Regions from separate parts of the Streptomyces albireticuli genome, predicted to be linked through region 1. Evidence: riboswitches for the same ligand, from Rfam matches in the RefSeq annotation. Region 1 holds a riboswitch; the other holds the start of a gene.
The links. Region 1 has a riboswitch for S-adenosylmethionine ahead of SMD11_RS24240 (aminotransferase class V-fold PLP-dependent enzyme). Riboswitches for the same ligand answer to the same signal wherever they lie in the genome.
Positions count from the first base shown of each region.

Region 2: it holds a riboswitch for S-adenosylmethionine, as region 1 does, so the genes downstream of both, thrC (threonine synthase) here and SMD11_RS24240 (aminotransferase class V-fold PLP-dependent enzyme) in region 1, are expected to answer to the same signal.

Region 1 covers NZ_CP021744.1:5,603,133-5,613,117, forward strand. Annotated here, with positions in the region: gene SMD11_RS24230 (cytochrome b N-terminal domain-containing protein) at 1-377, shown strand, start outside; gene trpD (anthranilate phosphoribosyltransferase) at 544-1,608, shown strand; SAM riboswitch class IV at 1,688-1,804, shown strand; gene SMD11_RS24240 (aminotransferase class V-fold PLP-dependent enzyme) at 1,985-3,343, shown strand; gene SMD11_RS24245 (Lrp/AsnC family transcriptional regulator) at 3,535-3,816, opposite strand; gene SMD11_RS24250 (rhomboid family intramembrane serine protease) at 3,813-4,583, opposite strand; gene SMD11_RS24255 (hypothetical protein) at 4,864-5,103, shown strand; gene SMD11_RS24260 (NYN domain-containing protein) at 5,123-6,502, shown strand; gene SMD11_RS24265 (NlpC/P60 family protein) at 6,775-7,860, shown strand; gene SMD11_RS24270 (NlpC/P60 family protein) at 8,110-9,165, shown strand; gene SMD11_RS24275 (hypothetical protein) at 9,333-9,985, shown strand, end outside.
Region 2 covers NZ_CP021744.1:3,300,307-3,310,291, forward strand. Annotated here, with positions in the region: gene murQ (N-acetylmuramic acid 6-phosphate etherase) at 1-705, shown strand, start outside; gene SMD11_RS13900 (PTS transporter subunit EIIC) at 734-2,254, shown strand; gene groL (chaperonin GroEL) at 2,266-3,888, opposite strand; gene SMD11_RS13910 (cold-shock protein) at 4,332-4,538, opposite strand; gene SMD11_RS13915 (ubiquitin-like small modifier protein 1) at 4,987-5,262, opposite strand; gene thrC (threonine synthase) at 5,339-6,622, opposite strand; SAM riboswitch class I at 6,640-6,784, opposite strand; gene SMD11_RS13925 (glucosyl-3-phosphoglycerate synthase) at 6,956-7,903, shown strand; gene SMD11_RS13930 (alpha,alpha-trehalose-phosphate synthase (UDP-forming)) at 8,159-9,619, shown strand; gene SMD11_RS13935 (hypothetical protein) at 9,642-9,941, shown strand.

The sequences.
Region 1 (9,985 bases):
GGATCGGCTTCTTCGTCATCCCGGTGCTGGTCTTCATCGCCACCCGCCGGATGTGCATGGGCCTCCAGCGCCGCGACAAGGACAAGGTGCTGCACGGCCGCGAGTCGGGCATCATCAAGCGCCTGCCGCACGGTGAGTTCGTCGAGGTCCACGAGCCGCTGTCGCAGGAGGAGCTGCACACCCTCACGTCGCACGAGCAGCCCAAGCCGCTCGAGCTCGGCCCCGAGGTCGACGAGAACGGTGTCAAGCGCAAGATCGGTACGTCCGAGAAGCTCCGGGTGAAGCTCTCCAAGGGCTTCTACGGCGAGGGCACGCAGATCGACAAGCCCACCGCGGAGGAGTACCAGGAGATCACCAGCGGCCACGGCCACCACTGATCCCCGACCGGCCGGTCCGCACCGGCCACTGATCGCTGATCGCCACAGCGAGAGCCCCGTCCAGCGCGTGGACGGGGCTCTTCGCCGTTCCCGGGGCTGGATAGGCTGGGACCGGCAGAGCCCCGGAAGGCGGCGGCTCGCAGTCCGACCACCAGGAGCGTGGACCATGAACGTTGTGACCCCGGCAGGCGGCGACAGCGCGGTGGCCCCCTCCTGGCCGGGTCTCCTGGAGGCCCTGCTCGGCGGAGTGGACCTGAGCGCGGACGACACCGCCTGGGCCATGGACCGGATCATGCGCGGCGAGGCCACCGACGCGCAGATCGCGGGCTTCGTGGTCGCCCTGCGCGCCAAGGGCGAGACGGTCGCCGAGATCTCCGGCCTGGTGCGCGCGATGTACCAGCACGCCCGGCTGATCGAGGTGCCCGGCCCCAGCGTGGACATCGTCGGCACCGGCGGCGACGGCGCCAAGACCGTCAACATCTCCACCATGTCCTCGATCGTCGTCGCCGGCACCGGCGCCAAGGTGGTCAAGCACGGCAACCGCGCCGCGTCCTCGGCCAGCGGCGCCTCGGACGTCCTGGAGAAGCTCGGCGTCAATCTGGACCTGACGCCGCGCCGGGTGGTCGAGGTGGCCGAGGAGGCGGGCATCACCTTCTGCTTCGCCGTGAAGTTCCACCCCTCGCTGCGCCACGTCGCCCCCGCGCGGCGGGAGCTGGGCATCCGGACCACCTTCAACGTCCTCGGCCCGCTGACCAACCCCGCCCGGGTCAAGGCCCAGGCCACCGGCGTCGCCGACGCCCGGATGGCACCGATCCTGGCCGGCGTGCTGGCCGAGCGCGGCTCCTCGGCGCTGGTCTTCCGCGGCGACGACGGGCTGGACGAGCTGACCACGACCGCGACCTCGCGGGTCTGGGTGGTCCGGGACGGCGCGGTCCGCGAGGAGCCCTTCGATCCCCGGGACGTGGGCATCCCGCTGGTCCCCGTGGAGGCGCTGCGCGGCGCCGACGCCTCGTACAACGCCGATGTCGCCCGCAGGCTGCTGGACGGCGCGACCGGGCCCGTACGGGACGCGGTGCTGCTGAACGCGGCGGCGGCGCTGGTCGCCCTGGACCCGACGGACGCGCCGCTCACCGAGCAGGTCGCCGCCGGGATCGCGCGGGCCGCGGAGTCGCTGGACTCGGGGGCGGCCAAGCGCGCCCTCGACCGCTGGGTCGAGGCCAGCAACGCGTAACGCCACAAGGCGAGGTGGGGCGTCCGTGATGCGGACGCCCCTTTCCGCGCGACGATCAGTTGTGCCATACTCCTCGCCAGGTCACGAGTGACAGCGACACGGCCCCGGCCCGCTGTCCGGCAACCCTCCTTCTGCGGCGGGGTGCCCCGGGTGATGACCAGGTCGCAGGCACAGAGGTCTGCGGCAAGCGCGGATCCCTCGCCAGGGATCCTGGTTGTCGAGGGAGATCTTTCCGTGGTTCAGCGAATGCGTTAGGGCTCCGCACACCCCATATCCGGGTTCTGCGAGCCCTTTTCCGGTTTCCGACGCACCTTTCCCCCCTTTTCCCGCGCCCGCCGCGCGGCGGAATTCGCCTGCCTTCCCACGGGAGTTCGCCATGTCTGTCCCCACCCTTGCCGCCGACCGTTCGGTTTGCCCGCCTCTGCCCGTTCTCGGGAGGGATGTCCGGGTGCCGCTGGTGACCGGCGGCGAGGTGACCTACGCGGCCCTCGACTACGCGGCCAGCGCCCCCGCGCTCCAGCGGGTCTGGGACGACGTGGCGGCGTACGCGCCCTACTACGGCAGCGTGCACCGCGGGGCCGGCTACCTCTCCCAGCTGTCCACCGACCTGTTCGAGAACAGCCGCGCCGAGGTCGCCGCCTTCCTCGGCTGCCGGCCGGACGACCAGGTGGTCTTCACCCGCTCGACCACCGACTCCCTCAACCTCCTCGCGGCCGCGGTCCCCGCCGGCTGCCGGGTGTTCGTCTTCGAGACCGAGCACCACGCGGCGCTGCTGCCCTGGGAGCGGCGCGCGGACGTCACGGTCAGCTACCTCGACGCGCCCCGCTCGCCGCGCGAGGCCGTCGAGACCCTGGAGCGCGCCCTCGCCGACCGGGAGCCCTACGGCCCCGCGCTGGTCTGTGTGACGGCCGCGTCGAACGTGACGGGCGAGCTGTGGCCCGTACGGGAGCTGGCGGCGGCCGCGCACGCCCACGGCGCCCGGATCGTGCTCGACGCCGCGCAGCTCGCCCCGCACCACCCGGTGGACGTCACGGAGCTCGACGCCGACTGGATCGCCTTCTCCGGGCACAAGCTGTACGCGCCGTTCGGCGCCGGGGTGCTCGCCGGCCGCCCGGACTGGCTCCGGGGCGCGGAGCCCTATCTGGCGGGCGGCGGCGCGACCCGCCAGGTGGCGCGGGGCGCCGACGGCGGGGTCCTGGTCGACTGGCACGAGACCGCCGCCCGGCACGAGGCGGGCTCGCCCAACGTCATCGGCGCCTACGCCATCGCCTCGGCCTGCAAGGCGCTCACCGAGGCCGGCTTCGAGACGCTCGTCGCGCGCGAGCGGCAGCTCATCGAGACCGTCCGGGCGGGCCTCGCCGACGTGCCCGAGGTCCGGGTGCTCTCGCTCTTCGGCGACGACGCGCCGCGGGTCGGCGTGCTCGCCTTCACCGTGGACGGCTGGAACAGCTCGCACTTCGCGGCGGCCCTCTCCGCGGAGTACGGCATCGGCGTCCGCGACGGCCTGTTCTGCGCGCACCCGCTCGTGCGCCTCCTGCTCGGCGGCGCGCCGGACGCGCCGGGGGAGTGCGGGGCGCCCGACGAGGGACAGAACCTCAACGCGATCCGGGTGAGCTTCGGGGCGGGGACGCCGGACGAGCACGTGGAGCGGTTCGTCGCCGCGGTGCGGGAGCTGGTGCGGGACGGGGCGCGGTGGTCGTACCGGACGGTGGGCGGGCGGTGTGTGCCGGCGTAGGGGGTGCGGGTGCGGCGGGGGCGGGTGGTGCGCCTGCGGCGGGCCTTTCCCCTACCCGCCCCTTCCCGCCGCATCCGATGTGCGGCTCCGCCGCGTGCGGGGCTCCGCCCCGGACCCCGGTCCTCGAACTCCCCCGGCTACCGCTGGGAGGTGCCCCCGGACGGGCTGAGTTGTCGCCCGGTCGGACGGCGCTACGCGTCGAGGCCGATCGCGAACGCCGCCTCCAGGTCGTGGTGGGAGTACGTGCGGAACGCGATGTGCGTCTCCGTCGAGGCCACGCCCGGGACCTTGCTGATGCGGCCCGGGATGACGTCCGCCAGGTCGTCGTGGCGCGCCACCCGCACCATCGCGATCAGGTCGTGCGCGCCGGTCACGGAGTACACCTCGCTGACCCCCTCCAGCGCGGCGATCTCCTCGGCGATCTCCGGGATGCGGTCGACGTCGGTCTTGATGAGGACGATCGAAGTGATCACGGCTGGCTCCTATCGGGGGTCGGGGGCGGTCCCCCGGGAGAGCTCAGGCCCTCGCTCGGCCCGGCTGCGCCCTTCACTCTAACCGCACGCCTGTACCGGGCCCACGCGTAGAGGAAGCCGAGCGAGAAGCCCACCACATGGGCCAGATAGGCGACTCCGGGCCGGTCGTCGGCCGCCCGGGCGGCCAGCCATTGCAGGACGAACCAGAACAGCAGGACGGCCCAGGCGGGGAAGCGCAGCGGCAGGAAGAAGAGGAACGGGAAGAGGCTGGTGACCCGGGCCCGTGGGAAGAGGTAGAGGAAGGCCCCGAGCACCCCGGAGATCGCTCCGGAGGCCCCGACGAGCGTCTGCTCGGAGTGGGCGTGCGCGGCGGCGTAGCCGAGCAGTGCCAGCACCCCGGCGGCGAGGTAGAAGAGCGCGAAGGCGACCCGGCCCATGCGCTCCTCGGCCATGGCGCCGAAGACGTGGAGGAAGAGCATGTTCCCCAGCAGGTGCAGCCAGTTGCCGTGCAGGAAGAGAGCCGTGAGCGGGGTGAGCAGCTCGCCCGGCGGGCCGTGCCAGAGCTCCTCCGGCACCACGCCCCAGCGGGCGAAGTAGGCGCTCTGCGCGGCCAGCTGCGCGGGCCCGGAGGGGTCGGTACCGGGGGCGGCCGGCCAGATGGTCAGGCCGGACGTGGGGCCGAGCACGAAGACGGCACAGCAGATGCCGATGAGGGCGTAGGTGACCACGGGCGTCGCGGACCGCGGGCGCGCTGCCTTTCCGATCATGAGCAGATCATGGCGTACCGGCAGCAAACCGCACAGAGCGCCTCGCCGGGGCGCGGATGCGGGCCCGTACTGCGGCCATCCGGGCGCCGCATGACCATCAGGACGTAGGGTTACGGGGAGCACACCCGCAGTTCGACGGCGCACCGCGGACCGCCGGGACGCCTGAACGGCGCCCGGCCGGACAGCAGACGGTCGGCGGACGGTCCGGACGGCGGGCCGGCAAGGGACCGACGGCAGATCGACGACAGACCGACGACAGACGAGGACGGACGGCGACACCATGGGCGTTCCCCAGCCGACGGCGGAGACCCGCTGGCGCTGCACGCTGTGCGGCAATCTGACCCGGTTCGACGTGACGCGGTCGACCAAGGCCGTGGAGTACGTGCACCTCGACCTGGCCGGTGAGCCTCGGGTGGAGGAGCGCGAAGTGGTCAGTGAGACGATCGAGTCCGTGCGGTGCCGGTGGTGCAACGCGGTCGACCAGATCGAGCTGGTGGACCGGCCGGGCGCGAGCGCCTGAAGAACGGGAGCAGTGAACGGTGGTTGAGCATACAGGCGGCGCGGACGCGGCCGGTGAACCCGAGGACACCGGTGGGCCGGACGGTGTCGCCGAGGTGCTCGACCGACCCCTGCCCGAAGGCGTCAGGCGCCGGGTCATCGGGCTGGTCGCGGAGGCGTTCGGGGGGCTGACGGTCACCGAACTGCCCGCCGCGCTGCGCCAGTACGCCCGGTTCACCGCGAGCCGCCGCGCCAAGTTCGCGGGCAACGCCATGGCCGCCGCCGTGGAGAACGACGCGGCCTTCCGGCAGCGGATCTCCGCCCGGCTGCGGGAGACGGGCTCCGAGCTGGCCGAGGCGCTGGACGCCGGTTCGCCGCCCGCCGCCGCGGACCCGGAGGACGTCGCGGCCATGGCCTACGTGCTGCGGCCCGCCGGCTGGGTCAAGCTGGTCACGGCCGCCGGCGAGGAGGCCCAGCGGGCGAGCGCCGAGCGGGCCGGCGAGGAGGCCCAGCGCGAGCTGCGGCGGCTGCGCGAGGAGCTGGCCGAGGCCCGCGCCGAGGCCCGTACGGAGAACGAGCGCGTGCGCGCCGAGCTGGAGGCCGCGCGCAAGGAGACCGACGCGCTCCAGCGCAAGCTGCGCAGCGCGCAGAGCGACGTGCGGCGCGGCGAGGCCGCGCTGCGCAAGGCGGAGGCCGAGCTGGAGGGCGTGCGGACGGCCGGCGCGGCCGAGAAGGCCGCGGCGCTGGGCGAGGCGCGGCGGCTCAAGGCGCGGCTGTCGGAGACCGAGGCGGCGCTGGAGGCCAGCCGCCGGGCGACCCGCGAGGGCCGCAGCGTGGAGGACATGCGGCTGCGACTGCTCCTGGACACCGTCCTGGACGCGGCCCAGGGGCTGCGCCGCGAGCTGGCCCTGCCGCCCGCCTCGACGCACCCGGCCGACACGGTGGACGCGGTGGAGCCGGGCCGGATGACGCCCAAGGACATCGCCACCCGCGCGCTGTCGGAGACCGACCCGGCCCTCCTCGACCAGCTGCTGGCGCTGCCCCAGGCGCATCTGGTGGTCGACGGCTACAACGTCACCAAGACCGGCTATCCCACGATGCCGCTGGACAAGCAGCGGCTGCGGCTGCTGGGCGGGCTCGCCATGCTGGCCGCGCAGACCGGCGCGGAGATGACCTGTGTCTTCGACGGCGCCGAGCTGGCGGCGCCGGTGCTGCTGGCGCCGCCGCGCGGGGTGCGGGTGCTGTTCAGCAAGCCGGGCGTCACGGCCGACGAGCTGATCCGCCAGCTGGTGCGCGCCGAGCCGCCGGGCCGCCCGGTGGTGGTGGTCTCCACCGACCGCGAGGTGGCCGACGGGGTCGCCAAGGCGGGTGCGCGCCCGGTGGCGTCGGCCCTGCTGCTCAAGCGACTTGCCCGTACCTGATCCGGGGCCCCGGCCGTGTGCGACGGGGCCCGGCGGGGGCTTCCAAGGTGCCTGAACGTCAAATTCCGCTTACCGGCTGTGTCCTGTCGGTAAAGGATGGCCTCATGAGGCGAGATTTTTCTCATGAGGATTTGAACGGATCATATGAGGGTCACTAATGTCGGGCCTCGAACCTTCGCGCGGTAGATCATCCATTCGGGGTGACGGCGAGGGTCCCGCCGCGACCGTGGATCCCGCGTGCCGGGCGGCCGAGGAAGAAGGAGCCCGTCTCCGTGGCGTCCCACCGTCGTCCCAAGCAGCCGGGCCGCACCCGGGTGACCGTGCTCACCGTGACCGCCGCCGCTGCCGTCGCCCTCTCCGCCCAGTCCGCCAGCGCGGACGAGGCGACCAAGGCGGACGTGAAGTCCAAGGTCGACAAGCTCTACGAAGAGGCGGAGCAGGCCACCGAGAAGTACAACGGGGCCAAGGAGAAGCAGGAGAAGCTCGACAAGCAGGTCGGTGACCTCCAGGACAAGGTCGCCCGCGGCCAGGAGGAGCTCAACAAGCTCCGCAACAGCCTCGGTTCCGTCGCCACCGCCCAGTACCGCGGCGGCGCCATCGACCCCTCGCTCCAGCTGCTGCTCTCCTCCGACCCGGACAGCTTCCTGGAGAAGGCCTCCACGCTCAACCAGCTCAGCGCCCGGCAGGCCGACACCCTCAAGCAGATCGCCGAGAAGCAGCGCACGCTCAAGCAGCAGCGCCAGGAGGCGACCGGCAAGCTCAAGGACCTCGGGGAGACCCGTAAGGCCCTCGGGGAGAAGAAGGAGGAGGTCCAGGGCAAGCTCGCCGAGGCCCAGAAGCTCCTCAACACCCTCACCGCCAAGGAGCGCGCCGAGATCGCCGGCGAGGACGCCAAGGACGCCGGCGGCAAGGACGGCGCCAAGGGCGACGCCAAGAGCGGGGGCGGCTCGCGCGCCGGCCGCGGCGGCGAGAGCCGCCCGGACCTCGGCAAGGACCTGCCCACCTCGGGCCGCGCCGCCGCCGCGCTCTCCGCCGCGCAGAGCAAGATCGGCACCCCGTACGTCTGGGGCGCGACCGGCCCCAGCTCCTTCGACTGCTCGGGGCTGACCTCCTGGGCGTACGCGCAGGCCGGCGTCACCCTGCCGCGCATCTCGCAGGACCAGGCCAACGCCGGCACCCGCATCTACGACCAGAGCCAGCTCAAGCCCGGTGACCTGGTCATCTTCTACGGCGACCAGCACCACGTCGGCCTCTACGCGGGCAACGGCCAGACCCTGCACGCCCCCCGCTCGGGCACCAACGTGCGCTACGAGCCGATGGGGAACATGCCCTTCCAGTTCGGTGTCCGCATAGGCTGACCGGATACGGCCGAATGGCTGAGCCGCCGCCCGATCGGGCGAATCGCGGCGACCGCTGCTGACTCCACGCCCCGCCGGTGACCTGCGTCTCCGGCGGGGCGTCAAGTTTCCGGCGGGGAACGGTCTTTGAACCCGGGGTGAGCGCGCCGCTACTGTCTGGCGCGCGGTGCCTCGGCACGCCGTCCGCACTTCCCGGGCGGCCGGAGCGACCGCGCCCACCGGAAGCAGAGGAAGGGAGTGCGGCAGCCCGTGGCGTCCCACCGCCGTACCGCGCAGTCAGGTCTCACCCAGACCGTGCGGGCCACCGTCCTGTCCGCCGCCGTGGCCACCGCGGCGGCCACCCTCACCACACCCGCGGGCGCCCGCCCCGCGGGCGACGAGAGCCGGTCCCCCGGCACCGTCAAGGCACAGGTCGACAAGCTCTACGAAGAGGCGGAGCGCGCCACCGAGAAATACAACGCGGCGGACGAACGCGCCGACGACCTGCGGGAGAAGGTGGAGCAGGCCACCGACCGCGTCGCACGCGGCCAGGAACAGGTCAACCGGATGCGCGCCGCCCTCGGCATGATCGCCACCGCGCAGTACCGCAACGGCGCCGTCGCCCCCGCCCTCCAGCTGCTGCTCTCCTCCGACCCCGACGGCTACCTCGACCGGGCCGCCGCCCTCGACCGCGTCAGCGGCCGCCAGAGCGAGGAGCTCCGGGCGCTCACGGAGGCCCAGCGCACCCTGCGCCAGGAGCGGGCGGAGGCGGTGGAGGTCCTCGGGAAGCTGGAGGAGAGCCGCCGCGCCGTCGAGCGCCACAAGCGCGAGGTCGAGAAGAAGCTCGCCACGGCCCGCCGGCTGCTCAACTCCCTGCCCCGGCCGGAGCGGGCGGCCTACGCGCGGGCCTCGCGCTCGGACGGCGACGCCCGCACGGAGAACCCCCTCGCCGCGCTGCCCGACCTCGCCGCCGTGACCTCCTCGCGCGGCGCCGCCGCGGCCATGGCGGCCCGGTCGGCCGTCGGCTCCCCCTACGCCTGGGGCGCGACCGGGCCGAGCGCCTTCGACTGCTCCGGCCTGATGCAGTGGGCCTACGGACGGGCCGGGGTGGGGCTGCCGCGCACCTCGCAGGCGCAGCGGAACGCGGGACAGCACGTCTCCCTGGCGGAGGCCCGGCCCGGCGATCTGGTCATCTACCGCAGCGACGCCAGCCATGTGGCGATGTACGTGGGCAACGGCCAGGTCGTCCACGCGCCCTATCCCGGGGCCCGGGTGCGCTACGACCCGGCCAACATGATGCCCATTTCCTCCGTCACCCGGCCATGAGCGCGCCCTGAGCGTACGCCCGGGGGCGCGCGGCTCGTACGATGCGGGACGTGACGGGCCGGTGGTGGTGGAGCGGACGAGGGAGGGGACCCGGGGGTGACCCCGGGCCCGCGCGCGGGGCATGCCGCCGGGCGCACCGCCGGGCGGCGGCCTGGCTCGCCGCCGGTCTGCTGACGCTCCAGGCCCTGTGCGGCTGCGGGGCGCTCGGCCCCGGATCGGCGCCGGCCGTCCCGGACGGTGACCGTAAGGCCGTACGGGCACTGCTGGACCGGTGGTCCGCCGCGCTGCGCGACCGGGACGAGCGGGCCTTCCTCGCCGCCGTGGACCCGGCCGCCGAGGGCTACCGCGCGGAGCAGCGCCGGGTCTTCGCCAATCTCGCCGCCGTGCCGCTGGCCTCCTGGGAGTACCGCCTGGTGCGGACCGGCGGCTTCGCGCCCGCCCAGGGGGACGGCCGCCGGCTCGCCGCCGAGACCGAACTCAGCTACCGGCTGGCCGGTTACGACAAGGCGCCCGTCACCACCAAGGCCAGGCTGACCGTCGTCGAGCGCGCCGGCCGGTGGTACGTCACGGCCGAGGACGCCCCGCGCGGCGGCCGGCAGCTGTGGCAGCAGGGCCCGGTCACGGCGGTGCGGGGCGCGCGCAGCCTCGTCCTCGGCGTCGGCCAGGACCGGGCGCGCCTGGAGGCCCTCGCGGCCGCCGCCGACCGGGCGGTGCCCGCGGTGGCGGCGGCGTGGCGGGACGGCGGGCCGGGCGAGGGCGGGGGGGACGGCGGGGAGGGGCCGGGCGCGTGGCCCGGCCGGGTCGTCGTGCAGATCCCCGC
Region 2 (9,985 bases), 2.3 Mb from region 1:
TACGCCGGCGCGGGCACGGCCGGCCGGCTCGGCGTGCTCGACGCCAGCGAGTGCCCGCCGACGTTCAACACCGACCCGGCCCAGGTCGTCGGGCTGATCGCGGGCGGCGCGCCCGCCCTGGTCACGGCCGTGGAGGGCGCCGAGGACAGCCGGGAGCTGGCCGCCGGCGACCTGGCCGCGCTCGGCGTCGGACCGGCCGACACCGTCGTCGGCGTCTCCGCCTCCGGCCGCACGCCCTACGCCGTCGGGGCCGTCGAGTACGCCCGCGCGGCCGGCGCGCTGACGATCGGGCTGTCCTGCAACGCCGGCTCCGCGCTGGGCGCGGCGGCCGACCACGCGATCGAGGTCGTGGTGGGCCCCGAGCTCATCACGGGCTCCACCAGGCTGAAGGCGGGCACCGCCCAGAAGCTCGTCCTCAACATGCTCTCGACGATCACGATGATCCGCCTCGGCAAGACGTACGGAAATCTGATGGTCGACGTCCGCGCCTCCAACGAGAAGCTGCGCGCCCGCTCCCGGCGCATCGTCGCGCTCGCGACCGGCGCCTCCGACGCCGAGACCGAGGCCGCCCTGGAGGAGACGGGAGGAGAGGTGAAGAACGCCATCCTCGTCGTCCTCGGCGGCGTCGACGGCCGCACCGCCGCCCGGCTCCTGGACGAGGCGGACGGGCATCTGCGCGCGGCGCTCCACCTCGCGCGGGGCTGAGCCCCGCGCCCCACGCAGGCAAGGCACCATGGCACCAGACGAACCGGCGGACCGGCACAGCGCCACCGCCGCCGCCCTGCTCCCCCTCCTGGGCGGCGCCGGGAACGTCCTGTCCGTCACCCATTGCATGACCCGGCTGCGCCTGGAGCTGCGGGACCGCGCCCTGGTCCGGGACGCGGAGCTGCGGGCGCTGCCCGGGGTGCTGGGCGTCGTCGAGGACGGCACCTCGTACCAGGTCGTCCTGGGGCCGGGCGCGGTCGCCCGGGTGACCCCCGAGCTGGCGCGGCTGGCCGCGCCCGTACCCGGCCCCGCCGAAGAGCCCGTACCCGGCCCCGCCGAGGAGCCCGCGCCCGTCACCGCCGCGGCGCTCGCCGCGCGGGGGTCCGCGCTCCGGGCCGCCCGTAAGGCCCGCAACGCCACCCCGGTGAAGCTCCTGCTGCGCCGGATCGCCGCGATCTTCGTCCCGCTGATCCCGGCCCTGATCGGCTGCGGCATCGTCGCGGGCCTGGCCGGGCTGCTGGCGAACCTGCGCTGGCTGCCCGCGCTCGCCCCGGGGCTGGCCGCGGTGGCGTCCGGCTTCATGTCGCTGATCGCGGTGTTCGTCGGCTACAACGCGGCGAAGGAGTTCGGCGGCACCCCGGTGCTGGGCGGCGCCGTCGCGGCGATCATCGTCTATCCGGGCGTCGACCGGGTGACCGTCCTCGGCGAACGGCTCGCGCCCGGCCAGGGCGGCGTGCTGGGCGCGCTGGCGGCGGCCGTGCTCGCCGCGTACGTCGAGCGGTGGTGCCGGACGTGGGTGCCGGAGGCCCTGGACGTCCTCGTCACCCCGACGCTGACGGTGCTGGTGGCCGGCTTCGCCACCCTGTACGGGCTGATGTTCGTCGCCGGCGAGGTCTCCACGGCCATCGGCCACTTCGCGGATCGGCTCCTCGGCGAGGGCGGCGCCGCGGCCGGCTTCGTGCTGGGCGGGCTGTTCCTGCCGCTGGTGATGCTGGGCCTGCACCAGGCGCTGATCCCCATCCACACGACCCTGATCCAGCAGCAGAGCCACACCGTCCTGCTGCCGATCCTGGCGATGGCGGGCGCGGGCCAGGTCGGCGCGGCGCTCGCGGTCTACGCCCGGCTGCCGCGCAACGGCTCGGTGCGCGGGACGATCCGCTCCGCGCTCCCGGCCGGCCTGCTGGGCATCGGGGAGCCGCTGATCTACGGCGTCTCGCTGCCGCTGGGCCGCCCGTTCGTCACCGCGTGCGTGGGCGGCGCGTTCGGCGGGGGCTTCGTGGGCCTGCTCAACCAGCTGGGCCACGTGGTCGGCTCGACCGCGATCGGCCCCTCGGGCTGGGCCCTCTTCCCGCTGCTCAGGGGCAGCCACGGCCTGGGCCCGGCGGTGGCGGTCTACGGGACGGGGCTGCTGGTGGGGTACGCGGCGGGCTTCGCGGTGACGTACTTCTTCGGCTTCGGCAAGGGGCGGGTCGCGGAGCTGAACGCGCCGAAGGCGGCACCCCCTTCGCAGGGAGTGCCGCCTTCGGCGTACAGCGTTCAGGACAAGTGATCCTCGCGGGATCAGAAGTCCATGTCACCGCCCGGCATGCCGCCCGGAGCGGCCGCGGCGGCCTTCTCCGGCTTGTCGGCGATGACGGCCTCGGTGGTGAGGAACAGCGCGGCGATCGACGCGGCGTTCTGGAGCGCGGAGCGCGTGACCTTCGCCGGGTCGATGATGCCCTCGGCGATCATGTCGACGTACTCACCGGTCGCGGCGTTGAGGCCGTGGCCGACGGGCAGGTTGCGCACCTTCTCGACGATGACGCCACCCTCGAGACCACCGTTGACGGCGATCTGCTTGAGCGGGGCCTCCAGGGCCAGCTTCACGGCCTTGGCGCCGGTCGCCTCGTCACCCTCGAGCTCGAGCTTCTCGAAGACCGCGGAGGCCTGGAGCAGGGCCACGCCACCACCGGCGACGATGCCCTCCTCGACGGCCGCCTTCGCGTTGCGAACGGCGTCCTCGATGCGGTGCTTGCGCTCCTTGAGCTCGACCTCGGTCGCGGCACCGGCCTTGATGACGGCCACGCCGCCGGCCAGCTTCGCGAGGCGCTCCTGGAGCTTCTCGCGGTCGTAGTCCGAGTCGCTGTTCTCGATCTCGGCACGGATCTGGTTGACGCGGCCCTGGACCTGGTCGCTGTCACCGGCACCGTCGACGATGGTCGTCTCGTCCTTGGTGATGACGACCTTGCGGGCGCGGCCGAGCAGGTCGAGACCGGCGTTCTCCAGCTTGAGGCCGACCTCCTCGGAGATGACGGTGCCACCGGTGAGGATGGCGATGTCGCCGAGCATGGCCTTGCGGCGGTCACCGAAGCCCGGGGCCTTGACGGCGACGGACTTGAAGGTGCCACGGATCTTGTTGACGACCAGGGTCGACAGGGCCTCGCCCTCGACGTCCTCGGCGATGATCAGCAGCGGCTTGCCGGACTGCATGACCTTCTCGAGGAGCGGCAGCAGGTCCTTGACCGAGCCGATCTTCGAGTTGACGATCAGGATGTACGGGTCGTCGAGCGACGCCTCCATACGCTCCATGTCGGTGGCGAAGTACGCCGAGATGTAGCCCTTGTCGAAGCGCATACCCTCGGTGAGCTCCAGCTCCAGACCGAAGGTCTGGGACTCCTCGACGGTGATGACGCCTTCCTTGCCGACCTTGTCCATCGCCTCGGCGATGAGCTCGCCGATCTGGGTGTCGGCGGCGGAGATGGAGGCGGTGGAGGCGATCTGCTCCTTGGTCTCCACGTCCTTGGCCTGCTCGAGCAGGGCGGCGGAGACGGCCTCGACGGCCTTCTCGATGCCACGCTTCAGGGCCATCGGGTTGGCACCGGCGGCCACGTTGCGCAGACCCTCACGGACCAGCGCCTGGGCGAGGACGGTCGCGGTCGTCGTGCCGTCACCGGCGACGTCGTCCGTCTTCTTCGCGACCTCCTTGACCAGCTCGGCGCCGATCTTCTCGTACGGGTCCTCGAGCTCGATCTCCTTGGCGATGGAAACACCATCGTTGGTGATCGTGGGGGCGCCCCACTTCTTCTCGAGGACGACGTTGCGGCCCTTGGGGCCGAGGGTGACCTTGACGGCGTCGGCGAGCTGGTTCATCCCGCGCTCGAGACCGCGCCGTGCCTCCTCGTCGAACGCGATGATCTTGGCCATGTGAAGTGGTCCTCCCAGGACGATGGGGGTACCTCCCTGCTCGTTCAGAGCCAGGGGGCGGATTGCTCCCGGACCGCGCTGGCGCCCGCGACGGACGGCCTGCATGCCTGGTGGTTCCTTGCCCCACCTGGCCTGCGGACCTCACCGACGGTCCAAATCTGTCACTCTCACGCGGAGAGTGCTAACGCCAATGATTAGCACTCGACCCTACCGAGTGCAAGCGGTCCGCGTATGTTCCAGCCCTGAGTGGCACCTGGGGGAGCAAGCGCGTGGACATCAGGACCGCACCCACGAGGGGCCCGCGACGGGGCGGACGCGCGAGAGATACCCAGGGGACGGGGAAGCCACACCGGTGCGGATACACACGTGGGGCCCGCACCCGGTGACGGGTGCGGGCCCCACGCGCGAGCGTTCGTGAGCCTGGTGTGGTCGATGCGCCGAGATCAGCCGACGGCGAGCTTGACCATGTCCGCCTGCGGCCCCTTCTGGCCCTGCGAGATCTCGAACTCGACTCGCTGACCCTCCTCGAGGGTGCGGTAACCGTCCATCTGGATCGCGCTGTAGTGGACGAAAACATCCGCACCACCGTCGACCGCGATGAAGCCGTACCCCTTCTCCGCGTTGAACCACTTGACGGTGCCCTGAGCCATGCCTAACTCCCCTATTACTGGCCCTTGCGCAGGACCGCACTTCGCGGACCCGGGTCAGACCTCACCCCCCGGATCTCTCCCCCACCAGCGGCAGGGCGAACCCAGTTGGTGTGCGCCGGAACGCGTCGACCGCGGCCGAATGTATCTGCACGGATGCCCTCTGCAACAGGTCACTCGGACGAGAATTCCCGGCGCGGCTGAGAGTCGATAAGCGGCGAACTAGGGGAAATCCAGGGCAAGTCGGGCCGGGCATAGCACAAGCAACCCGGCATTTCGTGCACACAGTTCGCGCACAACTTGACGGGTTCTCATATGCGTTCGGCACTGACGCCGGAGGGGGAACGCCCCAACTGTATCGCGGTCAACACACGGAATCGCCCCGTCCGCTTGCTGGACGGGGCGATTACGAAGGGAGCCTTCGAAAAGGCGGGCGGACCCGCGGGCGGGATCAGCCGCCGGCGACGGCCGGAATGATCGAGACACCGGCGCCGTCGGGGGTGGGCGTCTCCAGGCCCTGCTCGAAGCGGACGTCGTCGTCGTTGACGTAGACGTTCACGAAGCGGCGCAGCCTGCCGCTGTCGTCGAGCACGCGGGCCGCGATGCCGGCGTGGTTCTCCTCCAGGGACCGGAGGACATCGGCGAGGGTCGCGCCTTCGGCGGAGACCTCGGCCTTCCCGCCGGTGTAGGTGCGAAGGATGGTGGGGATGCGAACGGTGACGCTCATGGGAATACCTTCCGAAGAGGTTGTGGGCAGGCGTTCCGCAAGGGCGGAACGGGTGGGCACAACCGGCCCGCAGATGTCAGACGGCAGCAAGCCCCGCGTCGCGGAACGCCGCCAACGAGGGCCGGATCGTCACGGTCGGCCCGGCGGCGACCGCGTCGAGCGTCTTGAGCCCGTCCCCCGTGTTCAGCACCACCGTCGTCAGGGACGGATCCAGCACCCCGCTCTCCACGAGCTTCCTGGTGACGCCCACGGTCACGCCGCCCGCAGTCTCCGCGAAGATCCCCTCCGTGCGGGCCAGCAGCCGGATCGCGTCCACGATCTCCGCGTCCGTGACGTCCTCGACCGCGCCGCCGGTCCGCCGGGCGATGTCCAGGACGTACGGCCCGTCGGCGGGGTTGCCGATCGCGAGGGACTTCGCGATCGTGTCCGGCTTCACGGGCCGCACCACGTCCTGCCCGTCCTTGAAGGCCCGGGACACCGGCGAACAGCCCTCCGCCTGCGCCCCGAAGATCTTGTACGGGCGGTCCTCGACCAGCCCGAGCGCGATCAGCTCCTTCAGCCCCTTGTCGATCTTCGTCAGCTGGGAGCCCGAGGCGATCGGCACGACGATCTGGTCCGGCAGCCGCCAGCCCAGCTGCTCGCAGATCTCGTAGGCGAGCGTCTTCGACCCCTCGCCGTAGTACGGCCGGAGGTTGACGTTGACGAAGCCCCAGCCCTCCCCCAGCGGGTCGCCGATCAGCTCGGAGCAGAAGCGGTTGACGTCGTCGTACGTGCCCTCGATGCCGACGAGGTCGCCGCCGTAGACCGCCGCCATGACGACCTTGCCGGCCTCCAGGTCGTGCGGGATGAAGACACAGGACTTGAAGCCGGCGCGGGCGGCCGCGGCGCCGACCGCTCCGGCGAGGTTGCCGGTCGACGAGCACGAGAGCGTCGTGAAGCCGAAGGCGCGGGCGGCCTCGACGGCGATGGCGACGACGCGGTCCTTGAAGGAGTGCGTGGGGTTGCCGGAGTCGTCCTTGACGTACAGGCCGCCGGTGACGCCGAGCTCGCGGGCGAGGTTGTCGGCCTTGACGAGCTTGGTGAAGCCGGGGTTCAGGCCGGGCTTGTCCGCGACGTCGGCGGGGACGGGCAGCAGGGGGGCGTAGCGCCAGATGTTCTGCGGGCCGGACTCGATGCGGCGGCGCAGCGCCTCGGGGTCGCCGGCGGGCAGCTCGTAGGCCACCTCGAGCGGGCCGAAGCAGACGGCACAGGCGAAAATGGGACCGAGGCCGAAGCGCTCTCCGCACTCACGGCACGAGAGGGCGACGGCGGGACCGAGAGCTACGGGTGTGGTCGCGGATTCAACAGACTGCACAGCCATGGAGGCGAGGCCCTTTCTCCTCATCTTCCCCGCGGCGGACGTCGCCACGAGACGGAATTGGCACCTTCCCGAGCCGGGAGCCTCGCTTCTGACGAATCGAGATCGACTGGAGGGTTGCCGGGGCTTCAACGGGCCGTATCCCTCTGCCCCTCTGGATGAGCGGTATGGCACTGGGCAGGGCCCAGGCGTTTATGAGCGGCGACCCCGACATACGACGGCGTTCCGCGTTGTTCAGACTGTAACCGAAGGCATGGGCGCCTGAGACAGCCGTCCGTACCGCGAGATGGATCACACGCAGCTCGAACGCCGCGTCACACAAGAGGAGTCGAACACGTGCTGGATGAGGTGGAGCGCTGGCTGGCCCGGCGGTCCTGGTCCGCCGCCGACCGCCCGCTCGGCCGGCTCCTCGCCGCGAAACGCGGCGCCGGCACCACGGTGAGCGTGGTGCTGCCGGCGCTGAACGAAGAGGCCACGGTGGGCACCATCGTGACCACGATCCGCGCGGAACTGATGTCGGACGCGGTCCCGCTGGTGGACGAGCTGGTGGTGATGGACTCGGGGTCCACGGACCGGACGGCCGAGGTCGCCGCGGCGGCGGGCGCCCGGGTGGTGCACCGCGACGCGGTGCTGCCGGGCCTGCCCGCGCTGCCCGGCAAGGGCGAGGTGCTGTGGCGGTCGCTGCTGGCGACGACGGGTGACGTGGTGTGCTTCGTCGACGCCGACCTGCGGGACTTCTCGGCGGACTTCGTCTCGGGGATCGTCGGCCCGCTGCTGACCGACCCCGAGGTGCAGTTCGTCAAGGCGATGTACGACCGCCCGCTCGGCGAGGCGGTGGGCCAGGGCGGCCGGGTGACCGAGCTGGTGGCCCGCCCGCTGCTGAACCTGCACTGGCCGCAGCTGGCCGGCTTCGTCCAGCCGCTGGGCGGCGAGTACGCGGCCCGGCGCTCCCTGCTGGAGCGGCTGCCGTTCCCCGTGGGGTACGGCGTGGAACTGGGGCTGCTGGTGGACTCGCTGCACACGGTGGGCCTGGACGCCCTGGCCCAGGTCGACGTGGGCGTACGCAAGCACCGCCACCAGGACGGCCGGGCCCTGGGCCGGATGGCGGCGGCGATCTACCGCACGGCCCAGCTGCGACTGGCGCGCGGGCACCTGGTGCGGCCGTCGCTGACGCAGTTCGAGCGGACGGCGGAGGGGTTCGTGCCGCGGACGTACGCGGTGGACACGGAGGAGCGGCCGCCGATGGTGGAGATACCGGAGTACCGGCGGCGGCGGGTGGCGTAGCGGCGGGGGTTCCCCGGCCGGGCCGAAAATCAGCCCGGCCGGCGCTTGAGGCCACCGCGCGGAGCGCGGAACGGGGGTCCGGTGGCGGAGCCCCCGGTTTCGGGAAGGGGCGGGGCCGGGGAGAAAGCCCCGCGCAGCGGCACCTCCCGGCGTCGGCCGGGCGAGCAGGACCGGGCTCCGGCGCGGCACCCCGGTTCGGGCAGACAGCCCGGGGACAAACGTTTGAACGCTCCGCATCCCGGCAAAGCTCGCGTCATGGTCGCTGAGCACGTGCACCCCGCACCGATCGTCGTCGCCTCCAACCGCGGCCCCGTGTCGTACCGGCGGCGCGAGGACGGCACCCTCGTGGCCGGCCGGGGCGGCGGCGGGCTGGTCTCCGGGCTCAGCGCCATAGGGACGGACGCGGGCGCGGTGTGGGTGTGCGCGGCCCTGGGCGAGGGCGACCGCGAGGCGGCCCGGGCGGCCGGCCGGCGGCTCGACGCGGCGGACACCGGCGGCCACCGGGTGCGGATGCTGGACATCCCGCCCGACACCTTCGCCGCCGCCTACAACGGCGTCGCCAACTCCGTGCTGTGGTTCGTGCACCATCTGCTGTACCAGACGCCCCTGGAGCCCACCTTCGACGCGGACTTCCGCGCCCAGTGGGCCGCGTACGAGGCGTACAACGCGGCCTTCGCCGACGCCCTGGCCGAGGAGGCCGCGCCGGGCGCCGCCGTCCTCGTCCAGGACTACCACCTGACCCTGGTGCCGGGCCTGCTCCGCGAGCGCCGCCCCGACCTGCGCATCGGCCACTTCTCGCACACCCCGTGGGCCCCGCCGGACTACTTCCGGATGCTGCCGGACGACGTGGCCGGGCAGGTGCTGCGCGGCATCCTGGGCGGTGACCGGGCGGCCTTCCTCACCCACCGCTGGGCCGAGGCGTTCGCCGCGTGCTGCGCGAGCGAGCTGGGCGCCGAGGTGGTCCGCGAGGAGGGGCGGGCGACGGCGGTCCGCTTCGAGGGGCGCACGACCCTGCTGGGGGTGCACGGGCTCGGCGCGGACGCGGACTTCCTGCGGCGGCGCGCGCACGAGCCGGACGTCGAGGAGCGGATGGCGGCGCTGCGGGCCCAGATCGGGCCGCGGCGCAGAGCGGTCGTCCGGGTGGACCGCACCGAGCTGTCGAAGAACATCGTGCGCGGCCTGCTGGCCTACCGCCGCCTGCTGGAGGACCGCCCGCAGTGGCGCGGCAAGGTGGTGCACGTCGCCTTCGCGTACCCCTCGCGGCAGGACCTGGCGGTCTACCGCGACTACACGGCCACGGTGGAGCGGGTCGCCCGGGAGATCAACTCCGCGTTCGGCACGGAGGGCTGGGAGCCGGTCGTGCTGCATGTGAAGGACGACTTCGCGCGCTCCCTGGCGGCGTACCGGCTGGCCGACGTGGCGCTGGTGAACCCCATCCGCGACGGGATGAACCTCGTCGCCAAGGAGGTCCCGGTGGTCTCCGACCACGGCTGCGCGCTGGTCCTGTCCCGGGAGGCGGGCGCGGCGGCGGAGTTGGCCGAGGACGCCCTCGTGGTCAACCCGTACGACGTGGAGGCCACCGCCCGCGCGCTGCACGAGGCGCTGCTGATGGATCCGGCCGAGCGGGCGGAGCGTACGAAGCGGCTGGCCGCGGCGGCGACGGCGCTGCCGCCGGCGCGCTGGTTCCTCGATCAGCTCCGGGCCCTCGGCGGCTAGCCCCCGGGGCTAGGCTGGGCGGGTGCAGCCCAAGGACAATCCCGGTCCCGAGCCCACCGACGAACTGTGCATGACGTGCCAGTGGTGCACGGGCTCCGGCTTCGTGCAGCGCTCGCTGCTCCATGTCCCCGGCCCCGATCCGTTCGGCGGGGGCGGGGAGTCGGCGGTGCGGGCGGGCCAGTGCAGGCACTGCCGGGGCAGCGGCGTCTACGACTCCGAGCTGGACCCCACGCTGGAGCACTGGCGCGGGCGGCCGGAACCGGAGCCCCCGGCCGGTGCCGAGGACGGCCCGGAGGACAGCTCGGAGAACGGCTCGGGCTGACCCTCGCCGACTGGTCCTCTCCGGCTGAATCCCCAGCCCGGCGG